DNA from 2 places in the Alishewanella sp. HH-ZS genome. Region 1 is predicted to be linked to the other one. Evidence: predicted binding sites of a transcription regulator. Region 1 holds the regulator's gene; the other holds the start of a gene.

What was found. The regulator sigma-54, encoded in region 1, starts transcription at its own class of promoters, with help from an activator protein. The targets are predictions, from matches to a motif close to GTTGGCACGNNNNTNGNNT.
Region 2: a site for sigma-54 is predicted at 2,103-2,121, ahead of A9165_RS02700 (PAS domain-containing sensor histidine kinase). Genes of this name have one in related genera too.

Annotation. Positions count from the first base shown of each region.
Region 1 covers NZ_LZEJ01000014.1:39,093-45,667, reverse strand. The annotation lists gene kdsC (3-deoxy-manno-octulosonate-8-phosphatase KdsC) at 1-3, shown strand, start outside; gene lptC (LPS export ABC transporter periplasmic protein LptC) at 1-554, shown strand, start outside; gene lptA (lipopolysaccharide transport periplasmic protein LptA) at 544-1,035, shown strand; gene lptB (LPS export ABC transporter ATP-binding protein) at 1,032-1,754, shown strand; gene A9165_RS07500 (RNA polymerase factor sigma-54) at 1,870-3,387, shown strand; gene hpf (ribosome hibernation promoting factor) at 3,413-3,700, shown strand; gene ptsN (PTS IIA-like nitrogen regulatory protein PtsN) at 3,703-4,176, shown strand; gene rapZ (RNase adapter RapZ) at 4,173-5,030, shown strand; gene A9165_RS07480 (HPr family phosphocarrier protein) at 5,020-5,298, shown strand; gene A9165_RS07475 (proton-conducting transporter membrane subunit) at 5,474-6,575, shown strand, end outside.
Region 2 covers NZ_LZEJ01000004.1:60,385-66,959, reverse strand. The annotation lists gene A9165_RS02710 (flagellin) at 1-357, shown strand, start outside; gene A9165_RS02705 (sigma-54 dependent transcriptional regulator) at 489-1,979, shown strand; gene A9165_RS02700 (PAS domain-containing sensor histidine kinase) at 2,160-3,269, shown strand; gene A9165_RS02695 (sigma-54 dependent transcriptional regulator) at 3,262-4,608, shown strand; gene fliE (flagellar hook-basal body complex protein FliE) at 4,659-4,997, shown strand; gene fliF (flagellar basal-body MS-ring/collar protein FliF) at 5,022-6,575, shown strand, end outside.

The sequences.
Region 1 (6,575 bases):
TGAGAAAGTTTTTCGTATTAAGTGTCACCGCCCTGGTACTGCTTGCGGCCTACTTATGGTTTGCGCCGCAAGGCGGCGATACCGATCGCCAGGCCGACCGCGAATTCCTGCCCGATTATATTGCGGAAAACCTGACCTTGCGTGTTTATGACCAGCAGGGCTATATTGCGGATCATCTGCAAGCCAAACGGCTGGAACATTTTGAGCAACTGGGTTTTACGCAGTTTGAATTGCCGCGCTACACCCTGTTTAACGATGAACATCAAGCCGCTTGGGAAATCAGCAGTCAGCAAGGTATTTGGTTTCCGGAAGATAAAATTATTCTGGAACAGCAAGTCCTGCTCAGAAATTTGCTGCCTGGCGAGTTTATTGAACAGGTTGAAACAGCCTCATTACAAATGCTGTTGCCAGAAAAAACGCTGCAAACGCATGAGCGGGTGCGGCTTAGCGGACCAGGCTTTTATATTCTGGGCATCGGCCTGCAGGCCGACCTCACGGCACAACATTTAGTGCTGCAAAAACATCTGGAAACGGTATACGCCAATGAAAACTAAGTTATTAATCGCTGCAGTATTTTTTAGTTCGCAAGCTCTGGCAGCGACGAAGCCAGATCATACTTTGCCGATTGCGATTAACGCAGATAATACTGAGGCGTCCATTCGCGATAATATCGCGGTTTACGTCAACAATGTCGAAGTCACCCAAGGCTCCTTGCTAATCAAAGCCGATAAGCTGGAGATCAATGCCAGTGCCGGTAAAGGTAATGAGGTGTTTATTTTTACCGGTCGTCCGGCTACCTATTCCCAGTTACTGGAAGGCGACCGGCCGGTAACAGCCCAAGCGAATGAGATCCGCTACGATTTGGCCAGCCGGACCCTGACGCTGACTGCGGATGCCGAGCTTACCCAAAGCGGTTCTCTGGTGCGTGGTGATGTGATTCGTTATAACATCGAGTTACAACAGTTAACGGCCGGCAGTGAACAAAACCGGCGGGTAACCACCATTTTCACGCCAGAAACCAAGGAAAATCAATGAAGTTAGTGGTTTCACATCTGGCCAAAAGCTATAAAGGCCGGCAGGTGGTAAAAGATGTCAGTCTGGAAGTCAAAGCAGGTCAGATCGTTGGCTTGTTGGGACCCAATGGTGCCGGCAAAACCACCACTTTTTATATGATTGTTGGTCTGGTGCCATCCGATAAAGGTCAGATCACGTTAAACGAGCAAGATATCACCTTCGCCCCTATTCATCAGCGGGCCCGGGCGGGTATTGGTTATTTACCGCAGGAAAGTTCGATTTTCCGCAAATTGACGGTATACGACAATTTGCTGGCAATTCTGGAAACCCGAAAGGAACTTAACCGCCAGCAAAGGGAAGAAATCGCCGATGACCTGCTGGAAGAATTTCATATTGGCCATATTAAAAATAGCCTTGGTATGGCGCTGTCCGGTGGTGAGCGGCGGCGGGTAGAGATCGCACGCGCTCTGGCCGCAGATCCTGCTTTTATTTTGCTGGATGAACCCTTTGCCGGCGTGGACCCGATTTCGGTGCTGGATATTAAAAAAATTATTCAGCACCTATGCCAGCGCGGCATCGGGGTACTGATCACTGACCATAATGTGCGGGAAACCCTCGATGTCTGCGAAATAGCCTATATTGTCAGTCATGGTGAATTAATTGCCGCCGGCTCGCCGCAGGATGTGTTAGCGAATCAACAGGTCCGCGATGTATACCTGGGTGAGCAATTCAGGCTATAGTAGGGCAATCAGCGTCAAGTCCTCCACCCGCTGACACGGAAGGCGCAATCAGGCGGCACAGACCGCAGCCACTTCCAGGATGGAGGGGATATACTCAGGAGAGAATCAGACTTACATGAAGCCGTCTTTACAACTTCGCCTTGGCCAACAGCTAACAATGACGCCGCAGCTGCAGCAAGCGATCCGCTTATTGCAGCTTTCCACCATTGAGCTGCAGCAGGAAATTCAGGAAGCGCTGGATGCCAACCCCTTGCTTGAGCCCGACGACGACTTCGAACCGGGCACGCCCGAGACCGACCTGAGCCTGTCGAATATCAACCGTGAAGAAAGCAGCGGGTCAACGTCTGACAGTGAAGACTACCAGGCTGGTAATGACGATTATCCGGAATTTAATGACGTTAGTGAGCGCGATACCAGCGAGGCAATGGCCGAGCAGAATATCCAGGAGGACTTACCACTGGACAATAACTGGGACGATTTAGTCAGTGCCGCCCCGGTCAGCAATGGCGCCCTGCCAGACGAGGATCTGGTATATCAGGGCGAAACCACTGAAACCTTGCAGGATTATTTGCGTTGGCAAATGGACCTTACCCCTTTTTCTGAGACAGACCGCGCCATTGCCGAAGTCATTATTGAAGCCGTCGATGAAGCCGGTTTACTGACCATAGATGTGGAAGATATCTTAGCCTCACTGCAGCTGCCGGATGTCGAAGCCGATGAAGTCGAGGCTGTATTAAAACGGATCCAATTGTTTGACCCTGTCGGTGTGGCGGCCCGCTCAGTGAAAGAGTGCTTGCTGATCCAGCTACGGCAGTTTGATCCTGCCACCCCCTATTTAAATGATGCAAAACAAATAATCAGCGAATATACCGACTTTTTAGCTAACCGGGACTTTCGTTCTTTGATGCGGGTGACTAAACTCAAAGAAGATGAGTTAAAAGAAGTGATGCGCCTGATCCACAGCCTGAACCCGCGCCCCGGCGCCGATGTGATCAGGCAGGAACAGCAATATGTGATTCCTGATGTAGTGGTTACCAAGGTTAAAGGTCGTTGGCAGGTGGAGCTGAATCCGGATGCCATGCCCAAAGTGAAAATCAACCAGCAGTATGCTGCGCTGTCCAGAACGGTCAGAAGCAGTACCGACAGCCAGTTTATCCGCTCACATCTGCAGGAGGCGAAATGGTTTTTGAAAAGTCTGGAAAGCCGCAACGAAACCTTGCTAAAGGTCGCCAACTGTATCGTGCAACAGCAACAAGCCTTTTTTGAGCATGGCGAAGAGGCCATGAAACCCATGGTATTAAATGATGTGGCAGAAATGGTAAGTATGCATGAGTCAACAATTTCCCGGGTTACTACCCAAAAGTATATGCATACGCCGCGCGGAATTTTTGAACTTAAATTCTTCTTCTCCAGTCATGTTAGTACAGAGAGTGGTGGTGAATGTTCATCTACCGCCATCCGTGCCTTTATTAAGAAATTGGTGGCAGCAGAGAACCCGGCTAAGCCACTGAGTGACAGTAAGATGGCAGAAATCTTATCCGAACAGGGGATCAATGTCGCAAGGCGTACCATCGCCAAGTACCGTGAATCGCTGTTTATTGCGCCATCTAATCAACGAAAGACCTTGCTGTAAGTGTCTTAACAAGAAGGAAGAGTCTATGCAAATCAACTTAACTGGCCGTCATGTAGAAATTACCGACTCTCTGAGAGAATATGTAGACAGTAAATTTTCCAAGCTGGAGCGTCATTTCGAGAATATCAATAACGTGCATGTTATTCTGAACGTGGAAAAACTGAAGCAAATCGCTGAAGCCAAAGTACATTTGAACGGCGGTGAAGTTTTTGCTGTGTCAGAGGATGAAAATATGTATGCTGCAATTGACCAGTTAATTGATAAACTGGACCGGCAAGTGATTAAACACAAAGAAAAGTTGTCGCGACACTAACCATGATAAATTTAAGCGCTATGCTGGAGAAGAACTGCACCAAGAGTGCAGTTCTTTTTAACAGCAAAAAACGGATCCTCGAATATATTGCCGAGCTGGCTCATCAACAGCTGCCAGAGATGTCTGAGTACAGCATTCTGGAAGCCCTGATGACCCGGGAAAAGCTGGGTTCAACCGGTATTGGTGGTGGTATTGCCATTCCCCATGGCAAGCTCGACTGCGTCACCTCACCGATCCTGATATTTGTGGTAAGCCAGGATCCGATCCCCTTTGACGCTATCGATAACCAGGGCGTCGATATTTTTTGTGCCATCCTGATCCCGAAAGATCAGTGTCAGGCTCACTTAACTACACTTTCTGGTATTGCAAAACTGCTGACCCAAAAAGATCTGACCAAAAAGATCCGACATGCCAGTTCTGATCAGGAGCTGTATCAGTTATTAATGGACTATAGCCAACAAACGGGTGAAAAATGAAACTGCTGGTAGTCAGTGGCCGCTCAGGTTCAGGAAAATCGGTGGCGCTGAGAGTAATGGAAGATTTGGGCTACTACTGCGTCGACAATATTCCGGTTAATTTATTACCGACTCTCGCTAATGCGGTGATGGGTCAGTATGAGCGGGTTGCCGTCAGTATTGACGTACGTAATCTGCCGAATGAACCGGAAGAGCTGGCGGAGATCCTGTCTTACCTGCCGCGTAAGCTGGAACTGACTATCCTGTATCTGGATGCGGACCACACTACCCTGATTAAACGCTTTAGCGAAACCCGGCGTTTACATCCGCTATCTCACCAGGCGATGTCACTGGATGAAGCGATCTCCCGCGAACAGCAACTGTTAGATCCTATTGCCAGCCGCGCCGATCTCTATATTGATACCACTGACCTTAACGTACACCAACTGGCAGAAGTATTGCGTGAACGGATCCTTGGCCAGAAAACCGGTCGCCTGGTGATCCTGTTTGAGTCCTTTGGCTTTAAATATGGCATTCCCAAGGATGCCGACTTTGTGTTTGATGCCCGTTTTCTGCCCAATCCGCACTGGGAACCAGAGTTAAAGCCCCTGACGGGTCTGGATCAGCCAGTAAAGGACTATCTGGCGGCAGAAGCCATAGTAGGTAAATATATCTGGCAAATTAACAGCTTTATCAGCAGTTGGTTACCGCATCTGGAGCGTAATAGCCGCAGCTACCTGACAATCGCTATCGGTTGCACCGGTGGCCAACACCGTTCGGTTTATATCGCGGAAAGTCTGGCGGAAAGCTATCGCAGTCAACGTGATGATGTGCAAATCCGGCACCGGGAGTTAAAACGTCATCATGGCCGCTAAACTCAGTCAACAGGTTACCATCATCAATCAGCTGGGGTTACATGCCAGGGCTGCCACTAAGTTGGTACAACTGTGCCAGAAATTTTCGGCTAAGGTTGAACTGGTGCAGGATGACGGTAAAACGGCCGATGCCGGTAGTGTGCTGGCACTGCTGATGCTGGCCAGTAGCAAGGGCAAAACCCTGACTGTTACCACTGAAGGGCCTGATGCTGCAGCAGCGCTAGAGGCGATAGTGGCGTTAATAGACGCCGGCTTTGACGAGCTCTGAACCGGCGATTTCGGCCGGTTTTTCTTTATTCCCCCCCCTAAATCTGCTATCTTTACTGCCTTGTTCAGTTTTTTTAATTGAAAATTAGTAGCTTGAACTACTCTTAAACAGCAATCCGCGCCACGCTGGGGTGCGTATCAACCGCAATTTCAGGCTATCTAAACAGGAGTAGCTTATGTTATATGTGGTCCTCTCGATCTTTTTGCTCGCCTGTATCGCGCCACATCTGTATCGACTGCTCGGTAAACATACTGGTCTGGTGCTAGCGTTGTTACCCGCTACGCTATTTATCTATTTCGCCAGCCAACTCAGTGCCGTCAGTCAGGGGCAGCCGCTGCTGCAAAGCTGGCCATGGTTTCCGGGGCTGGGTATTCAGCTCAGCTTTATGCTGGATGGCTTGTCGTTACTCTTTGCCTTACTGATCACCGGTATCGGCACCTTTATCCTCTGCTATGCCGGCCAATATCTGCAAGGGCATCCGGCACTGGGGCGCTTTTTTTTATTCTTGCTCAGCTTTATGGGCGCCATGCTCGGCCTGGTATTATCCGATAATCTGATCACCTTATTTGTGTTCTGGGAACTGACCACCGTCAGCTCCTTTATGCTGATCGGCTTTAATCACGAAGATAGCGAGTCACGCCAAAAAGCCCATCAGGGGTTGATGGTAACAGTGCTGGGTGGTTTGGCGCTGATGACAGGGCTGATTATGCTGGGTATGGCCGCGGGCAGCTATCAACTGAGTGATGTGCTGCAACAGGATTTGACCGGTCACAGCCTCTATCTACCGATGCTGATCCTGATCCTGCTGGGAGCCTTTACCAAATCAGCGCAAACACCTTTTCATTTCTGGCTACCGAATGCGATGGCAGCTCCAACACCGGTAAGTGCTTACTTACACTCTGCAACTATGGTAAAGGCCGGGGTTTATCTGCTGGCGCGCCTGCAACCCAGCCTGGGAGGCAGTGAAGTCTGGTTGCTGACCTTAAGTGCAGTGGGAGCACTCACTATGCTGACCGGTATTTTCCTGGCCAGCCGCGCCACCGGCATCAAAAAAGTGTTGGCCTATTCCACTGTGATGGCGCTGGGTACCCTCACCATGTTACTGGGGTTAGGTACCGAAAAGGCGGCGCTGGCCGCAGTCACCTTCTTATTGGCGCATGCGCTCTATAAAGGGGCACTGTTTATGATTGCTGGTATTCTCGACCATGAAGCCGGCATTAAGGACTTTGAGAAAGCATCCGGCTTACGTAAGCTGATGCCGCGCACTACCCTGGTTG
Region 2 (6,575 bases), on a different contig from region 1:
TTGAGTTTAACCGCTACTGATCTGGGCACGGCCTTGCAAAACCAGAACGCCTTTAATCTCGACCTGACCAATCCGGCGGGCGCCGCCCAGGCGCTGGGGCGCATTGAGCAGGCTCGCGATTTTATCGGTGCTTTGCAGGCAGAGGCAGGAGCGGAAGCGAATCGTTTTGCCGCCGCCGCCCGTAACTCATCAGGGCAGCAGGTTGCCGAATCTGCTGCCCGCAGCCGGATTGCTGATCTGGATTATGCCCGCGCCAGCAGTGACAGAGCGGCAGCCAATATTCTGACCCAAAGCTCAATCAATGTGGCCATGCAAGCCCGCATTTCCTCTGAGCGAGCGTTATCCTTACTAAGCTAGTTTCAGCACCGCGTTATCTGCTGGTTTTTTGACGTCGATTAAGCGTAAGCGTCAAAAAACCAGCATTTTACCTTGCAAGCCAGCGCTTAGCTTGTACAATGAAAATAAATAATCAGAAAAATCGCGCTGTTATGTCTCTCACACCACCGCTATATATCTTTGATTTACAGCCACAACGGGCTGAACGTTTATCTACTGTACTGAGCTTTGTGACCGAACCGCATCAGTTGCTCGGCGCCGATACTTTACAGGATAAATTGCAGCAACAGCCTGAGTCCGTAGTGATATTGGGAGCGACAGGTGTGGTTGAACCCGCGGTGCTGGTCCGGCAATTTCCGGCCTCGGCGTTTCTGGTGATTGGCGACGCCCTGTCTTATCTGCTCGAGCATGCCAATGTGGTTGGCGTATTAAGCGAGCCCTTTGTTTACAGCAGCCTGACACAGCTACTGCGCGATGCCCAGCAATATCACCGCCTGCTCCCCACCCATAAACAACCGGAATTACTGGCGAAGTTTGATGGCATGGTGGGGCAGACTGCCGCGATGCAAAAAGTGCGGTTCTTAATTCAGCAAGTAGCGAAAACCGAGGCCAATGTGCTGGTGCTCGGCCCCTCCGGTACCGGTAAAGAAGTGGTAGCGCGCAATATTCATTTACTGTCGAACCGTGCCAGCGGGCCCTTTGTGCCGATTAACTGTGGTGCTATACCGGCAGAACTGTTAGAAAGCGAGCTGTTCGGCCATGAAAAGGGCGCCTTTACCGGCGCGATTTCTACCCGCAAAGGCCGTTTCGAACTGGCGCAGGGTGGCACTCTGTTTTTAGATGAAATCGGCGATATGCCGCAGCCGATGCAGGTGAAATTACTGCGAGTATTGCAGGAGCGTATTTTTGAACGGGTAGGGGGCGCTCAGACTATCAAGGCGGATGTCAGAATTATTGCCGCCACCCACCGCGATCTGGAAACCATGATCGTTGATGGCAGTTTTCGCGAAGATCTGTATTATCGGCTGAATGTCTTTCCGATTGAAACACCGGCACTAAGCGAACGCGCTGATGACTTGCCGCTGCTGATTAACGAACTTTTGAACCGGCAATATCAGGCGCATCAGGCCCGGGTGAAATTTACCGAACGGGCGATTGAAAGCCTGAAGTTACATAGCTGGCCCGGTAACGTGCGTGAACTGGCCAACCTGCTGGAGCGGCTGGTGATTATGTATCCGGATCAGGTGGTAGATGTCGCTGAGTTGCCAAAAAAGTATCAGCATTTGGAAGTCGATTCCTATCAGCCGGTGTATCCGGAAGCACTGCAAGAGCGGGATTTACTGAATTCACTGTTCCAAAGCTCTGAACCCGAGCCTGATATTGACAATGACAATGTAGAGCAAACTGATAGCGCCGAGCTGCAGCTGATTTTTGCGCAAAGTTATGCGCAGCCGGTAATGCAGGATTTGCCCGCCGACGGTTTGGATTTAAAGGAGTTTTTGTCTGAGCTTGAGGTGCGGTTTATTTCACAGGCGTTAGAGCGCCATGATTATATTGTGGCCAGAGCTGCTGAAATCCTCGGTTTGCGTCGTACTACCCTAGTCGAAAAAATGCGCAAGTATAATCTGGGGAAAGAAGAGTAACGCCGCCGCTCTGGTGTCCAGTGTGAACAAAATCTAAGCAGTAAACGTCAACACGCCCTACCAGGTAAATCACGGTTGTCGTTTTTTTGACTCTAAATATCTATTCATAATCAATGCTTTATGCTTGGCACGCTCTCTGCATATACAGTCGTTATGCAAGGCTAGAGAGTATGTTGTGCTATGTCAAATCCTGTTTGTACTGTTGCCAAGGCAGATGCTGAGCCATCCGCTGACCAGACCCAGCCGTTGGTTATATCAAACGCTGCCCGTCTTGAACATATTCTGCGCGCCTTACCCTCGGGCGTCATTATCCTCGATGCCAAAGGTCGGGTTGCCGAAGCGAATCCTCAGGCCTGTAGCATGTTAGGCGAACCCTTGTTGGGGCAGAGCTGGTTACAGGTGATTGGTCGGGTATTTCAACCCCGCTCTGACGATGGTTTGGAGGTATCGCTAAAGGATGGCCGGCGCTTAAAGATCGCCATCAGCGCACTACACCCGGAGCCCGGGCAACTTATTGTTATGACGGATTTAACCGAGACCCGGGCTCTGCAGCACCGGCTGCATCATTTACAGCGCTTATCGACGCTCGGCAAGATGATGGCCACGTTGGCACACCAGATCCGTACCCCTTTATCCTCAGCAATGCTGTATGCCGAAAATCTGACTAACAGTAAACTGGCCGCGGCACAACGTGGCCAGTTTCAGCAGAAGCTGGTGTTACGGCTGCAGGAGTTAGAGCAGCAGGTAAACGATATGCTGCTGTTTGCCCGCTCTGGCAGTGCCCAGGCGGTGCAGCCGTTGCAGCTGAGCGCTTTGCTACAGCTGTTTCAGGAACGTAGCGAAACCCTATTGATGCAGCACCATGCCAGGCTGCAGCTGACAGCTCCAGACACTGAGGTGCAGTTGCTGGGGAATACGCAAACCCTGTGTGAAGCCCTGCTTAATCTGTTGCAAAACAGCTTGCAGGCCTGCACTGAACCTTGCCTGTTCCGCATTGAGGCTCGGCTGCGGGGAACTGAACTGGTGTTGCTGCTCAGCGATAACGGGCTGGGGATCCCGGATGCGATTCTGCCGCAAATCTTTGAGCCTTTTTTCAGTCAGAAAGCCGGAGGCTCCGGTCTTGGCCTGGCCGTGGTGCAGGCGGTATTGCAAAGCCACCATGGCCAGATTAGCTATCTTAAACCCGCACAGCGGCCGGCAGGGGCACTCAGCGGCGCCTGCTTTGAGCTGCGTTTACCTTGTCTGGCTGCCGATCTCATCCCGGCTGCACAGGAGATTGCCTATGTCTGAGCTTAATCTATTGATTGTTGAAGATGACAACGGCTTGCGCGAAGCCCTGACCGACACCCTGCTGCTGGCCGGCTTTACGCCGCTCAGCGTGGCAAGTGCCGAGGAAGCGTTATTGCTACTGCAAAAACAGCAGGTGCAGTTGGTTATTTCTGATGTCCAGCTCGGCTCGGTATCAGGTTTAAGTTTGCTGAAAACATTACGGCAGCAATACCCGCAGTTGCCGGTATTGTTGATGACCGCCTATGCCAGGGTGCAGGATGCGGTAGAGGCTATCCGCCTTGGGGCTATTGATTACCTGGCGAAGCCTTTTTCGCCGGAAGTGCTGGTTGCTATGGTTAGCCGTTATGTGCAGCCAGCAACGCAGAGTGCACAGCAGCCGGTAGTGGCCGATCCGCAAAGCCTGGCGCTGTTGCAACTGGCGCAAAAGGTTGCCAAAAGTGATGCCAGCGTGATGATTACCGGCCCCAGTGGTTCCGGTAAAGAGGTGTTGGCGCGTTATATCCATCAGCAATCTGGTCGCAGCCAGGCGCCTTTTATCGCGATTAACTGTGCGGCGATTCCGGAAAATATGCTGGAAGCAACCTTATTCGGCTATGAGAAAGGCGCCTTTACCGGAGCGGTGCAGGCATGTCCCGGTAAGTTCGAGCAGGCCAATGGTGGCACCTTGCTGCTGGATGAAGTGACAGAAATGCCGCTTAACCTGCAGGCTAAACTGTTACGGGTGTTGCAGGAGCGAGAGGTTGAGCGTCTTGGTGGTCGCAAGGTACTAAAACTGGATTTACGGATCTTAGCCACCAGTAACCGGGATCTGCGTCAGGCAGTAGCGGAAGGTATACTGCGCGAAGACCTCTACTACCGGTTAAATGTTTTTCCACTTGGCTGGCCAGCGCTAGCCGCGCGGCCGGGCGATATTCTGCCACTAGCCAGTTTTTTACTGGCGCGCTATGCCAAACAGCACGGCAAGGCTACACCAGCTTTCAGCGAGGACGCAGAGCTGCGACTGCTCAGCTATCATTGGCCGGGTAATGTCCGGGAACTGGATAATGTGATACAGCGGGCGCTGATCCTGCAAACTGGCCCGCAAGTCACCGAGCACGATATTCTGCTGGAAGATCTGCCCTTTGTTCCTAGCATAGCGCTTGACGACCATACTGAGCTGCCCGCAAGCGACAGCAACTTTAAAAGCGAACTGCATCAACAGGAGCATAAGCTGATATTGGCAACGCTGCGTGCCTGCGACAACAGACGTAAAGAGGCGGCGGCCCGGCTTGGTATCAGTGATCGTACCCTGCGCTATAAACTAGCCAGAATGCGCGAGCATGGTATAGAGGTGGCATAACCCTTGCTTTAGTCCCTGTCAGAAGCAGCAAATTTTTGACAGGCACTATTATGCAAATCAAAGGTCAGGCGTTATACGCACAAATGCAGTCCATGGCCAGCCAGGCCAGAGCCTTACCGGCAGACGCTAAACCTGCCATGGATATCGCGCCGGTTAATGGTAGCCAGTCTGATTTTACTACCCTATTTAAAAATGCCTTGGGCAACGTTAATACTCTGCAGCAACAGGCCGGTGCTATGCGCAATGCTGTTGAGCTGGGCGATCCCCGGGTATCGCTGGCGCAGGCCATGATTGCCTCGCAAAAATCTTCGTTAGCTTTTGAAGCCACGGTGCAGGTTCGCAACAAGTTGGTCGAAGCTTACAAAGAAATCATGTCGATGCCGGTTTAAATTGGCGCCTGTTAGGAGAGTATTGTGGCAGAAAATCAATCAACAGAGCTGGCGCTGAGCAACACTGACTTTAACCCGGAGCCGGCCGCACAACCAAAAACCGGTATCATGGGCGCCTTCAATAGCGGTGGCGACTTGATGCGGCAATTGACGCTGGTGATCGCGCTGACGATCTGTCTGGCGATTGCCATTCTGATTATTTTGTGGGCCAGAGCGCCGGAACTGCGGCCACTGGGTACCTATAGCACTCAGGAATTAATCCAAACGCTGGATCATCTGGATGCGCAGAAGTTTAAGTACAAACTGGAAGGTAATGTCATTCTGGTTCCGGAGAATACACTGCAACAGGTACGGCTTAGTTTATCCCGCGCCGGTATGAGTAACGAACCGTCTTTGGGTACGGAGTTTTTATTGCAGGACAGTGGCTTTGGCGTCAGTCAGCGGCTGGAAATGGAGCGTTTGAAGCATAGTCGCGAGCAACAGTTAGCCCGCACCATTGAAGAGCTGCAAAGTGTGGCTCGTGCTCGCGTATTACTGGCAATCCCGAAAGAAAATGTGTTCGCCCGCCAACAAGCACAGCCGTCGGCGACCGTGCTGGTAACAGCGCGCGGCGGGCGGGTGATCCGAGACAGCGAAGTGGATGCGATTGTTGATCTGGTCGCCTCTGCGGTACAAGGGCTGGCACCCAGCCGTGTCACTGTGACCGATCAGAATGGCCGCTTATTAAATTCCGGTTCTATTGATGGCAGCGCAGCACGCAACCGCCGCGAACTGGAGATCCAACGTAGCCGCGAAGACGAATACCGTCAGAAGGTTGACTCTATCCTGATGCCTGTGCTGGGCGTAGGTAACTACACCGCGCAGGTTGATCTGGTCATGGACTTTACTGCCGTAGAGCAAACGCAAAAACGCTTTAACCCGGATCTGCCGGCAGTGCGCAGTGAAATGATTATTGAGGAAAACAGTGTCGGTGGTGGCAGCAGTGGTATTCCCGGTGCGCTGTCCAATCAACCACCGATGCCGTCCGCTATTCCTGAACAAGCAACAGGTACGGCATCACAAGCCGTAGTACCAGGGCGGAATAGTCGTGAAGCGACCCGTAATTTTGAGCTGGATACTACCATCAGCCATACCAGTCAACAAAGCGGCGTGATCCGCCGGCTGAGTGTCTCAGTCGCCGTTGACTATAAAGCCGCTACTGCCGAGGATGGCTCGGTTGCGATGACACCCCGCAGCCAGGCGGAACTGGAAAATATCCGGCGTTTATTGCAAGGTGGGGTTGGCTTTGACGCCCAGCGTGGTGATACTATCGAAGTCATTGCCGTACCCTTTGTACGTGAAGCTGTCGATGCTGACGTCAGTACACCTTTCTATCTGGAGGACTGGTTCCTGCAAGTGGTGAAGGTCGTAGTCGGTGGTTTGCTGGTGATCGTGATTATGTTGGCGATTGTCAGACCTATGCTGCAAAAACTGATGAATCCGGCAGATACCAGCGATACTTATGACGAGCATTCATTATCACAGGGCTTGGATCTGGGCGATGATTTTGATGCCACTGCCTCGGTGTTTGACGATAAA